Regions from separate parts of the Mesorhizobium sp. B2-4-14 genome, predicted to be linked through region 2. Evidence: predicted binding sites of a transcription regulator. Region 2 holds the regulator's gene; each other region holds the start of a gene.

Region 1 (3,815 bases), on a different contig from region 2:
GACTTCAGCGCCATGCCGATCGAGTAGTAGCCAGTGGAACCGTCGGTCTGTTTGGTGGTGAGGATCGGGGTGACGGCTTTCGGGTCCTTGATGTAGACGCTGGCGTAGCCGGAAGCGCCGAGCTCGGCGAAGTCGAGCGTGCCGCCGAGCAGGCCCTGGATGACGCCGTCATAGTCGGCGGCGGGGAACAGCGAGACCTTCTCGAAGCCGAACTCGGTCTTCAGGTGGTCGGCCAGGCACTGGTAGTTGCGCAGGCGGTCGGTCTCGTTTTCACCGCCGAGAATGCCGACGCGGAATTCTTTCATGTCGGCGGCATGGGCCATGCTGGTGGCCATCGCGAGCACCGAAACGGCGCCAAAAATCATTTTCCTGAACATATGACGTCTCTCCTGTAGGTTCCGGCCCCGCGCCGGCAGCGTTCTTGATTTTGACGGTGCCCTTGACGCGGGCGGACGATCCAGTACGGCTTTTCTTGGCCCATGATCTTTCCCGAAAAACGAATTCCACTTTTCGGGATTATGGGCTCAGTATCCCGGGAAAGCGGGTTCGAGCGGTCCGGCGGATGCGGTAATCTTTTGTTTGTAGGCAACGCTGGTCGAGGTGATGGCCTCCGAGATTTCGCTGCCATTGGCATCGGCGCCGTAAACAAGACGCACGGCGTCGCGGTCGAGTTCTTCGGGCGGACCGTCGAAGACGACCTTGCCGGCGGCCATGCCGATGATGCGGTTGCAATAGGCGCGGGCGGTGTCCAGCGTGTGCAGGTTGGTGACGACGGTGATGCCTTCGCGCAGGTTGATGTCCTGCAGCGAATCCATAACCACCTTGGCATTGAGCGGGTCGAGCGAGGCGATCGGCTCGTCGGCGAGGATCACCTTGGGCTGCTGCATCATGGCGCGGGCTATCGCGACGCGCTGCTGCTGTCCGCCCGACAACGTACCGGCGGGCTGGAGCGCCGTGGGCGCGATGTCGAGCCGTTCCAACGCCGCGACCGCTTCGGCGCATTCGGCGCGCGAGAACATACCCAGAAGATTGGACAGGGTCGAACGATGGTTTAGTTTGCCGAGCAGCACGTTGGTCAGCACGTCGAGGCGCGGCACCAGGTTGAACTGCTGGAAGATCATGGCGCAGTCGCGCTGCCAGCGCCGCAGTGGCGAACCACGCAGCCTGGAGACCTCGGCGCCGTCAAAAAAAATCGACCCTTGGCTGGGATCGACAAGACGATTGATCATGCGAAGAAGGGTCGACTTGCCAGCGCCGGAACGGCCAATGATACCGACCATCTGACCCTGCGGGATCGAAATGTTGACGTCGCTGACGGCGGTGTTCTTGCCAAATCGTCGGCTGACACCGCGGATTTCGAGCGTGGCAGAGGTAGCTGACATGGGGCCGGGCTCCAGTCCAGTCGCGATTGAAGGTCTGTTGGGTCTTCGCTAGCGCAGCGCCATGAACCTGCGGTGTCGGATTGATGTCAGTTTTGTTACTACCCACAGCGTTGGAGGGGAGGATCAGCCGAGCACCAGCAGTTCCTCGAAATGCTTCATGTCATGGAACGCGCAGAATGCGGGATGCTTGATCTCGATCACCGGGGCCTGCCGTACGAAAAGCGCAAGGCAATCGTCGAACAGCGCCTGCCATGCCGACGCCCTGTCATCCGCAAGCCGTTGGATCTGATAAGCGAAGGTGATGTGAAAGACGTAGGTTTCGTGATCAGGGTGCCGGTATCCGAACGGCACCGCGAGTGCGTCGCGCCATTCGCGCATGATGCGCACGTCCTCGTCCGTCGCGCCGGCAACGGTAAGGCCGGTCGGCACGACCTCGATAACCTTGATGTTGAAGGGAGGCAAGCCTTCGAAACCCTTCAGGCGTTCCAGATAGAGGCGGGTCATGGCGTCGATGCTGGTATCGAGCGGCACGTCCTGTGGCCAGTAAGGCAAGCGGCGGCGATATTCGATGATGCCCTGGAACAGCGTCATGTGCAGGCTGGAGACAGGCGTGAAGGCAAGCCTGTCGGCATCGGGCATCGCCAACATCCGCTCGCGCACCGCAAGCACCACGGCTTCCGACGGCGAGCCGCTGACCAGATGGCTGACGACGGTGTTGCCGGGCTCGATCAGGAAATTGCCTGACGCATCGTAGCGGGTGCCGAGATGCGCCGGCGGGGTCGGGTTCGAGCCGGCAAAGTATCCGGCGAGCGACGGTCTGATGGTGTCGGGCATTGCGATCTCCTTGGGCAAGATCGCGTCCTGTCCGAGTCCTGTGTCAAGGGTATGAAACGGACCCCTCCTCAACAACGATGCACTGGGTTATCCGCCGTACTTCTCCAGAAACGCCTCGGCCTCGAGTTCCCGAAAATCGTCGAGCGATGCGCGCAGTCTGGCATGTCCCCAGTCCCACCAGGCAAGTGCCTGGTAGCGTTCTGCGGTGCGGCGGTCGAAGCGCTCCCGGATCGGCTTTGCCGGTACGCCGGCGACGATGGTGTAGGGCGCGACATCCTTCGACACCACCGCGCCGGCGCCGACAGCGGCGCCATCGCCGACGGTGACGCCGGGCAGCACGGTCGAGCCGTGACCGAGCCAGGTGTCGTGGCCGATGGTGACGCGCTTGGCGCGGCGCAGGGCGAAGAATTCGCTCTCGTGCTCGGCGTCGTCCCAATAGTCCGAGGCGCGGTAGGTGAAATGGTGCAGCGTCGGCCGCCATGTCGGGTGGTTGGTGGCGTTGAGGCGCACGCTTGCCGCGATGTTGGCAAACTTGCCGATCGTCGCGCACCAGACGGCGCAGTCCTGCATCATGTAGGAATAGTCGCCGAGCTCGCTTTCTGAAACCCGGCTGCGGTCGGCGATCTCGGTCCAGCGGCCGAGTGTCGAATTGTGTACCTCCGCCGTCGGGTGGACCAACGGTGTCTCGGATAACTTCCTGGTCATGCGGCGAGTTTTCCCGGAGCGAAAGCTGTCACGTCGATGACGCGGTCGGCGACCGCCTCTCGGACATCATGGTCGTGGAAGATGCCGAGCAGCGCGACGCCCGCTGCCTTCTTGGCGGCGATGAGTTCGATCACCACGTCGCGGTTCCTGGCGTCGAGCGAGGCGGTCGGCTCGTCGAGCAGCAGGATCGGATGCTCGGTGATGAAGCCGCGCGCTATGTTGACGCGCTGCTGTTCGCCGCCCGAGAAGGTTGCCGGTGGAAGCGCCCACAGTTTTTCCGGCAAATTGAGCTGCGCCAGCAAGTCGCGTGCCTTGCCACGCGCCTTCTCGCGTTCCTCACCGCGCTCGACCAGCGGTTCGGCGACGACATCGAGCGCCGAGACGCGCGGCACGGTGCGCAGGAACTGGCTGACATAGCCGATGGTTTGCCGGCGCACGGCCAGCACGGTGCGCGGGCTGGCATTGGCGAGATCGATCAGGCCGCCTTCATGGCTGACGATGATCTGGCCTTCGTCGACGGCATAGTTGCCGTAAAGCATTTTCAGGATCGAGCTCTTACCGGCGCCGGAGGAACCGCCTAGCACCGTGCATTCGCCAGCCTTAATCGAGAACGAAACAGCGGCGACGACGGGCAATTTGATACCGTCGCGCAGATGCATGGTGAAGCTTTTGGCGACATCGGAGACAACGAGCGGGGTTGGCATCAGAAAGTCCTCCGGTCGCTATTCGATGTGCATCTTGCGTGGCGCCAAGCGCCCCCCTCTGGCCTGCCGGCCATCTCCCCCTCAAGGGGGGAGATCGGATATCGCGTCGGCTTTCGCCAATCTTCAACGTTGCAGAATGAGCGAGGCAAAAGAGCCGCTGATCTCCCCCCTTGAGGGGGAGATGGCCGGC
Region 2 (3,815 bases):
TCTCTTCATGATATCCTCCCTGCGCCGCGTATGGCGCGACCAAACTGACCCGAAGGCCGGCACAAAGGCTCTATTTTTTCGAGCCTCAAAAAAAATAGTGATGCATCGCCGGAAGGCTGTCAACAATGATTCTGATGGATTTTGAGGCCCGAGAACTTTTTTCGAGCCCCGCAATAAATAAATGACATCGCCGGCCGCTTCTGCCAGTATTTGATCTGTTGCCGCAGTGTTCGAGGGGCACGACGAGCTGCGGCGACCGGGAGGATATTGGAAAGGCATGTCGGTCGGAATCCGCCACGACGATCTGCGCCGGCGCAACCGCGCAATGGTGATTGCGGCCGTGCGCCGGGCCGGCCAGCCCTCGCGCACCGAAATAGCCGCGACCACCGGCCTCAGCCACTCCACCATATCGGCGATTTCCTCTGATCTGATCGGCGAAGGTATCCTGGCCGAAGGCAAGCCGAGCGAGGCCGGCGCGCTCAAACGCGGCAGGCCGCAGGTCGGGCTTGGCCTCAATCCGGAAGCCGCAACGGTGATGACCGTGGTGCTGTCGCTGAATTTCCTGTCCGTCGCCGTCATCGACTATGCCGGCCAGGTCATATCAGAGGAACAGCGCCGGCTGGATACGCTGACCATGTCGCGCGATGCACTGATCGGCGAATGCGTCGCCATCGTGCGGCGGCGCCTAGAGGATCCCGACCTCGACGTGCGCAGCGTCGCCCGCATCGCGCTGGCGATCCAGGGCATCACCGACACCGATGCCCGGGCAATGCTGTGGTCGCCCATCACGCCGCAGACCGACATCGCCTTCGCCGACATACTCGAAGCCGAGTTCGGCATCCCCGCCACCGTGGAGAATGACTGCAACATGATGGCGGTGGCGCTGCGCTGGCGCGATCCGGAGCGCTACCGCGACGACTTCATCGCCATTCTCCTTTCGCACGGTATCGGCATGGGCCTGGTGCTGAAGGGCGAGCTCTTCACCGGCACCCATTCCTCGGGCGGCGAATTCGGCCATATGATCCATCGGCCAGGCGGCGCGCTCTGCCGCTGCGGGCGGCGCGGCTGCGTCGAAGCCTATGCCGGCAATTACGCCATCTGGCGCAACGCCAGGCAGCTCAGCGAGGACACCGAGCCGGTCGCCGATGTCAGCGACGCGCAGATGCGGGCGCTGGCGGCGACGGCGCGGCAAACGGACGGGCCCGAGCGGGAGGCCTACCGCAGGGCCGGCGAGGCGCTGGGCTACGGCCTCGGCAGCCTGTTCGCGCTGATCGATCCCGCCCCCGTCGCCATGGTCGGCGTCAGCGCCGCCGCCTTCGACCTGATCGAGCCGGCATTGCGCGAGGCCATCGCCCAGACCGCCGGCGGCCAGCACTCGAAATCGATTTCCTTCGACACCGAGCCCAACGAGTTGCCGCTGATCCGCGAGGGCTGCGCCATGCGGGCGCTGACCTTCGTCGACCAGGAGATTTTCGCGCCGGGCATGCAGGCGAAAGCCGGCTCCGGGAAGAACGTGGCCTGAATAAAGTCGCGCTCAATCCTCGCGGATTGCATACCCCGCACCACGAATGGTGCGGATGACGTCGGGCATGCGGCCGTTATTGACCGCCTTGCGCAACCGGCCGACATGCACATCCACCGTGCGCTCGTCGATATAGATCGTCTCCCCCCAAACATTGTCGAGCAGCTGGCTGCGCGAAAACACCCGGCCGGGATGACGCATCATGAATTCGAGCAGGCGGAATTCGGTCGGCCCGAGCCGGATCTCGCTCTTCTTGCGGTAGACGCGATGTGATTCGCGGTCGAGCACGATGTCGCCCACCTTGAGCACGCTGGACAGCACTTCCGGCTTGGCGCGGCGCAGCAGCGCCTTGACCCTGGCCATGAATTCCGGTGTCGAGAACGGCTTGACCAGATAATCGTCGGCGCCGGTCGAAAGGCCGCGCACGCGGTCGCTTTCCTCGCCGCGCGCCGTCAGCATGATGATCGGCAGCCGCTCGGTCTCGGGCCGCATCCTTAGCCGGCGACAGAGTTCGATCCCGGACACCGCCGGCACCATCCAGTCGAGCACCAGGAGGTCGGGGACGTTCTCCTGCAGGCGAATCTCCGCCTCGTCGCCGCGCGGGACCACCTCGACCTGGTAGCCTTCCGATTCCAGATTGTAGCGGAGGAGCACGCCGAGTGGCTCCTCATCCTCCACCACCATGATGCGTGGCGCGATCATCGACTGGTCACCTCTAAGGCAATTCCAGGAAAAGTGTGAAGCGGTTTTCCGTCCGGAATTGCATGGAAACAAGAGAGAGAGCGGTTTTCCGTAAAACGGTGAACCGCTCTGACGATCAAGCCGCCGGCGCCGACATCGCCGTTTCGTCCTGCTTCGGACGATTCGCGGGCAGCTGCGTACCGGTCAGCACATAGTAGGCATTCTCGGCGATGTTGGTCACATGGTCGCCGATGCGCTCGAGATTCTTGGCGCAGAACAACAGATGCGTGCAAGCCGTGATGTTGCGCGGATCCTCCATCATGTAGGTGAGAAGTTCGCGGAACACGGAGGTGTATTTGACGTCGATACGTTCGTCATCGGCGCGCAGCTTGGCAAGGGCCTCGGCATCGTGCGCCGCATACTCCTCGATCACGCCCTGCACCTGGATCAGCACCAGCTGCGCCATGGCGTCGATGGAATGCGACAGGTCGCGCGGCGTGGTGGACAGGCCGACCGTACCGACGCGCTTGGCGATGTTCTTGGCAAGGTCGCCAATGCGTTCGAGGTCACCGGCCATGCGGATCGACCCGACGACATGCCGCAGATCGTCGGCCATCGGCTGGCGCTTGGCGATCAGCGTGATGGCGCGGTCGTCGAGTTCGCGCTGGCGCGCGTCCATGATGACGTCGTCGGAGACAACGCGCTGTGCCAGCGCGTTGTCGGAGTTCAGCAGCGCCTTGGTGGCGCCGCCGACCATCGAGCTGGCGAGATCGCCCATGTCGCTGATCAGCCTGCTGATCTGTCCGAGATCCTCGTCGAAAGAAGCGACTGTGTGTTCGGCCATGATCCTGGTCCTCGTATGCGTGAGATCAGCCGAAGCGGCCGGTGATATAGTCCTGCGTGCGCTTCTCGCGGGGCGATGTGAAGATCTTCTCCGTACGATCGAACTCGACCAGCTCGCCCAGATACATGAAAGCCGTCTGGCGCGACACGCGCGCCGCCTGCTGCATGTTGTGGGTGACGATGACGATCGTGTAGTCGGCTTGCAGCTCGTCGATCAATTCCTCGATCTTGGCGGTCGACAGCGGGTCGAGCGCCGATGCCGGCTCGTCGAGCAGGATGACCTCCGGCTTCACCGCCACGGTGCGGGCGATGCAAAGACGCTGCTGCTGGCCGCCCGAAAGGCTGAGGCCGCTGGCGTTGAGCTTGTCCTTGACCTCGGTCCACAGAGCCGCGCGCTTCAGCGCCTGCTCGACACGGCCGTCCATCTCGGCCTTGCTGATCTTCTCATAGAGCCTGACGCCGAACGCGATGTTTTCATAGATCGACATCGGAAACGGCGTCGGCTTCTGGAACACCATGCCGATCTTGGTGCGCAGCAGGTTGAGGTCCTGCGAGCGGTCGAGAATGTTCCGGCCGTCAAGCAGCACCTGACCCTCGGCGCTCTGCCTCGGGTAGAGCTCGTAGATGCGGTTGAAGACGCGCAGCAGCGTCGACTTTCCGCAGCCCGAAGGGCCGATGAAGGCGGTGACACTGCGCTCGGGCAGCGACAGGCTGATGTCCTTCAGCGCCTTCGACTGGCCGTAGTAGAAATTGAGGTTCTTGACCTCGA
Region 3 (3,815 bases), on a different contig from region 2:
GTCCGCATCGAGGGCGAGTACTACTGGGACGGAGGCATCGTCTCCAACACGCCGCTGCAGTATCTGCTCGACCAGGAAGAGGACCGCTCCTCGCTGGTGTTCCAGGTCGACCTGTTCAGCGCCCGCGGCGTCCTGCCACGCGGCATGGCAGACGTGCTGTCGCGCCACAAGGACATCATGTATTCCAGCCGCACGCGCCAGAACACCGACAATTTCCAGCGCATCCACGCGCTCAAGATGAAGCTGCTCGAGGCGCTGAAGCGCGTGCCTCCCGAATTGCTGAAAGACGGCGAGAAGGAGCTGATCGCCGACTATTCCGACGCCGGCGTTGTCAACATCGTCCACCTGATCTACCAGCACAAGGGCTACGAGGGACACGCCAAGGACTATGAATTCTCCGGCACCTCGATGCGCGAGCACTGGGAGATGGGCCTGGAGGACACGCAGCGCACCTTGCGCCATCGCCAGTGGCTGACCCTGCCGACCAATGTCGAGGGCGTCGCCATCCACGATCTGCACCGCGAGGACCCGACCTAGCCAAACCCGCGCGGTGATTTTTCACCGGTATCAGACCTATTGTCGGCGAGATTCCAGTCGCTCGGACGACGAGGCGATGGGCGTTTCGCGCCAATCTCCAAGGCATGAGCCCCTTCAACGTAAATGCGCATATTCTCTTGAAGACTTGCCCCTCGCTCAAAGAGAAAGGCAGCGCTGGTCGCTGGCGCTGCCTTTGTGTTCGAGAACCTTCGGCTCCGCTCAGAACACCTGGCGGAAGACGATGAACAGGACGAAGGCGAGCGCGATCGAGCACGGCAGCGTCAGCACCCAGGCGAGCAGCAGGTTGCGCACCGTGGACCACTGCAGGCCGGAGCCGTTGGCCGCCATCGTACCGGCGACGCCCGACGACAGAACGTGGGTGGTCGATACCGGCAGTCCGAGACGGTCGGCCATGCCGATGGTCACCATTGCAACGAGTTCGGCCGCCGCGCCCTGGCCGTAGGTCAGGTGGCTCTTGCCGATTTTTTCGCCGACGGTGACGACGATGCGCTTCCAGCCGACCATCGTGCCGAGTCCGAGAGCCAGCGCGACAGCCACCTTCACCCAGAGCGGGATGAACTTCGTCGCATTGTCGACGGCCTTGTGGTAGTCGGTGACTGCCTTCAGGTCGTCGTCCTTCATCGGCAGCAGCTTCTTCTTGTCGATCAGCTTCAGCGCTTCACCGATCAGGTAGATGTCGTTGCGCGCGTTGCTGACCAGATCGGTCGGCACCTTTTCGACCGAAGCATAGGGCTGCAGCTCGGCGGTGGTGTTGTGAATATAGGTCTGCAGAGCAATGGTCGTCTGATCGGTCCACGTCTTGCTGCGCACGGCTTCCTGCACGGCAGCCTTTGCAGCATTGGCATCGGCAACGGTGACGCCGGGCTTGACATATTTGCCCAGCGCCGTCTCGACGTTGACGGAAGCCGACTTGTAGGCCTCGAGATAGTTGATGTCGGGCGTGCGGTTGAGCGCGTAGGCGGTCGGCACGACGCCGATCAGGATGAGCATGATCAGGCCCATGCCTTTCTGTCCGTCATTGGAGCCGTGCGCGAAGCTGACGCCGGTGCAGGTGAAGATCAGCAAGGCGCGGATCCACCAGGGCGGCGGGGCATTGCCCTTCGGCGCTTCATAAAGAGCCGGGTTGCGCACCAGCAATTTCATCACATAGAGCAGGATGGCGGCGGCGAAGAAGCCGATAATCGGCGACACCAGCAAGGTCGTGCCGACATTGGTCGCCTGCCCCCAATCGACGCCGCTGGTGGCGCTTCCGGCTGGCGCCATGAACTGGTTGGCGAGGCCGACGCCGATGATCGAGCCGACCATCGTGTGCGAGCTCGACGCCGGCAGGCCGAGGAACCAGGTACCGAGGTTCCACAGGATCGCCGCGACGAGCAGCGCGAACACCATGGCGAAGCCCGAGGAGGAGCCAACCTGCAGGATAAGCTCGACCGGGAGCAGCGACAGGATGCCGAAGGCGACCGCGCCGCTTGAGGTGAGCACTCCGAGGAAATTGAAAACGCCTGACCACATCACGGCGAATTCGGCCGGCAGGGAACGCGTGTAGATGACGGTCGCCACCGCATTGGCGGTGTCGTGGAAACCGTTGACGAATTCGAAGCCGAGCGCGATCAGCAGGGCGATGCCGAGCAGGATCCACGGCACGGTCTTGGCCACCGCCAGATCCTGGCTGAGCGCGTAGCCGACATAGATGATGCCAACCAGCACCAGCACACCGAACGCAGGCAGGAACCACTTGGCGCCGCCCGATTGATCCAGCGGATGATCCGGCCTCGGGATGCCCGCTTCACTAGAAACTATGTCCACCATGTCCCACTCCTTTTGCATTGCAGCAAAGACCTGGGAAAGACGCTATGTCCGCACGATGAACCCTGTATGACGCGAAGAGGCGGCTTTGCGCCTATGCCGGACCAGCCCTGAGCAGGCCGCGCGAGAAATCCGCTCCAGCATGCGCGAAGGCGCGACCTTCGTCGTCAAGCGCGGACCGCGAGGCGCCATCGCCATTGGCCCCGACGGCGCGCTTGTCGAGGCGTCGCACCCGATGTCCGCGTTGTCGACACGATCGGCTCCGGCGGAGGCATCCAGCGTGGAGACCGGGTGCTTTCGACTACCACCCGATAGGGACGCCGTCGAACGTCTGGAAGGAGCCGCTGTCTCCAGGCGTCGCACTATCGATGATGGTGCGCAGGCCCCGCGCACTGTCCTCGACCGCCAGAATCGCCTGATCGCCTCCCATATCCGTCTTTACCCAACCTGGATGGAGCGACAACACCGTTATCCCGTCGACGCGCAAATCCTGCGCCAACTGAGCGCAGACCATGTTGAGCGCTGACTTCGAGCAGCGGTAGGCATAGTCGTCGTCATAATCATCGAGTAGCCCTTCAGCCATCGAGCCGGCCCGACTGCCGATATTGGCGATGACGCGCATGCGCCCCGCAACCAGGTTCGGGCGCAGCGCCCTCGCCAGCAACAACGGACCGAGCGTGTTCGTCCGCACGACCTTCAGGAATTCATCCGGGGCAAAGCTGTGCAGGCCAGGGATTTCGCTGCGGATGGCGGCGTTGTTGACAAGCACATCCACGGGCCTGCCGGCGAGCCGCGTGGCAAGGTCGCAAATGGAAGCGGGATCGGCGACATCGAGCGGCTGGAACTCGATTCGACCTGCGCAACCTTGAGCCGGATGCGTGCGCCCGGAAGCGATCACACGCCAGCCATGGTGGGCGTATTGCACCGCCAGCTCGTGGCCGAGCCCGCGCCCGGCGCCAGTTATGAGGACCGTTGCCGCCACGCCCTTCCGCAGCCAAGTCAGGCGCTCTTGGCAACCGGCACGGTTTCCTGCCGGGCAATCATGGCGTAGACCTCGCCGGAATATTTGATCTGGCGTTGCTGCGTGGCGAAATCGACATGGGTGATGCCGAAGGGCGTCGTATAGCCATAGGCCCATTCGAAATTGTCGGTCAGTGTCCAGGCGAAATAACCCCGCACCGGCACGCCCTCGACCGCCGCCTTGGCCACTTGCTCGAGATGATCGACATAATAGGCGGCGCGCAGATCGTCCCAGACACGCCCGTCGTCGCCAACCTGTTCCGGCGTCGTGGCGACGCCGTTCTCGGAAATGTAGATTGCCTGCGGCGCATAGCGGTCGTTCACATAACGCAGGATGTCGTACATGCAGCGCGGCCATATCTCGTAGTCGACCGCCGAATAGATGCCTTCCGGTTGCACCCGTCGATAGCTTAGCGGCGCGAGTTCGTCAC

Evidence for each region. Region 2 encodes PhoB, which activates phosphate uptake and scavenging genes when phosphate is short. Its sites were predicted from a motif close to TGTCATNNANCTGTCAT; they were not measured.
Region 1: a site for PhoB is predicted at 1,455-1,471, ahead of phnC (phosphonate ABC transporter ATP-binding protein). Genes of this name have one in related genera too.
Region 3: a site for PhoB is predicted at 2,423-2,439, ahead of FJ938_RS28365 (inorganic phosphate transporter). Genes of this name have one in related genera too.

What each region holds. Positions count from the first base shown of each region.
Region 1 is NZ_VFVA01000017.1:52,814-56,628, forward strand. Features, by position in the region: gene phnD (phosphonate ABC transporter substrate-binding protein) at 1-377, opposite strand, end outside; gene phnC (phosphonate ABC transporter ATP-binding protein) at 525-1,382, opposite strand; gene FJ938_RS16565 (DUF1868 domain-containing protein) at 1,506-2,216, opposite strand; gene FJ938_RS16570 (DapH/DapD/GlmU-related protein) at 2,304-2,921, opposite strand; gene phnL (phosphonate C-P lyase system protein PhnL) at 2,918-3,625, opposite strand.
Region 2 is NZ_VFVA01000039.1:7,670-11,484, reverse strand. Features, by position in the region: gene xylF (D-xylose ABC transporter substrate-binding protein) at 1-9, opposite strand, end outside; gene FJ938_RS25045 (ROK family protein) at 278-1,522, shown strand; gene phoB (phosphate regulon transcriptional regulator PhoB) at 1,535-2,224, opposite strand; gene phoU (phosphate signaling complex protein PhoU) at 2,340-3,047, opposite strand; gene pstB (phosphate ABC transporter ATP-binding protein PstB) at 3,073-3,815, opposite strand, start outside.
Region 3 is NZ_VFVA01000061.1:5,331-9,145, reverse strand. Features, by position in the region: gene FJ938_RS28370 (patatin-like phospholipase family protein) at 1-537, shown strand, start outside; gene FJ938_RS28365 (inorganic phosphate transporter) at 757-2,367, opposite strand; partial or broken gene FJ938_RS30200 (carbohydrate kinase family protein) at 2,474-2,631, shown strand; gene FJ938_RS28355 (SDR family oxidoreductase) at 2,666-3,346, opposite strand; gene FJ938_RS28350 (GH1 family beta-glucosidase) at 3,364-3,815, opposite strand, start outside.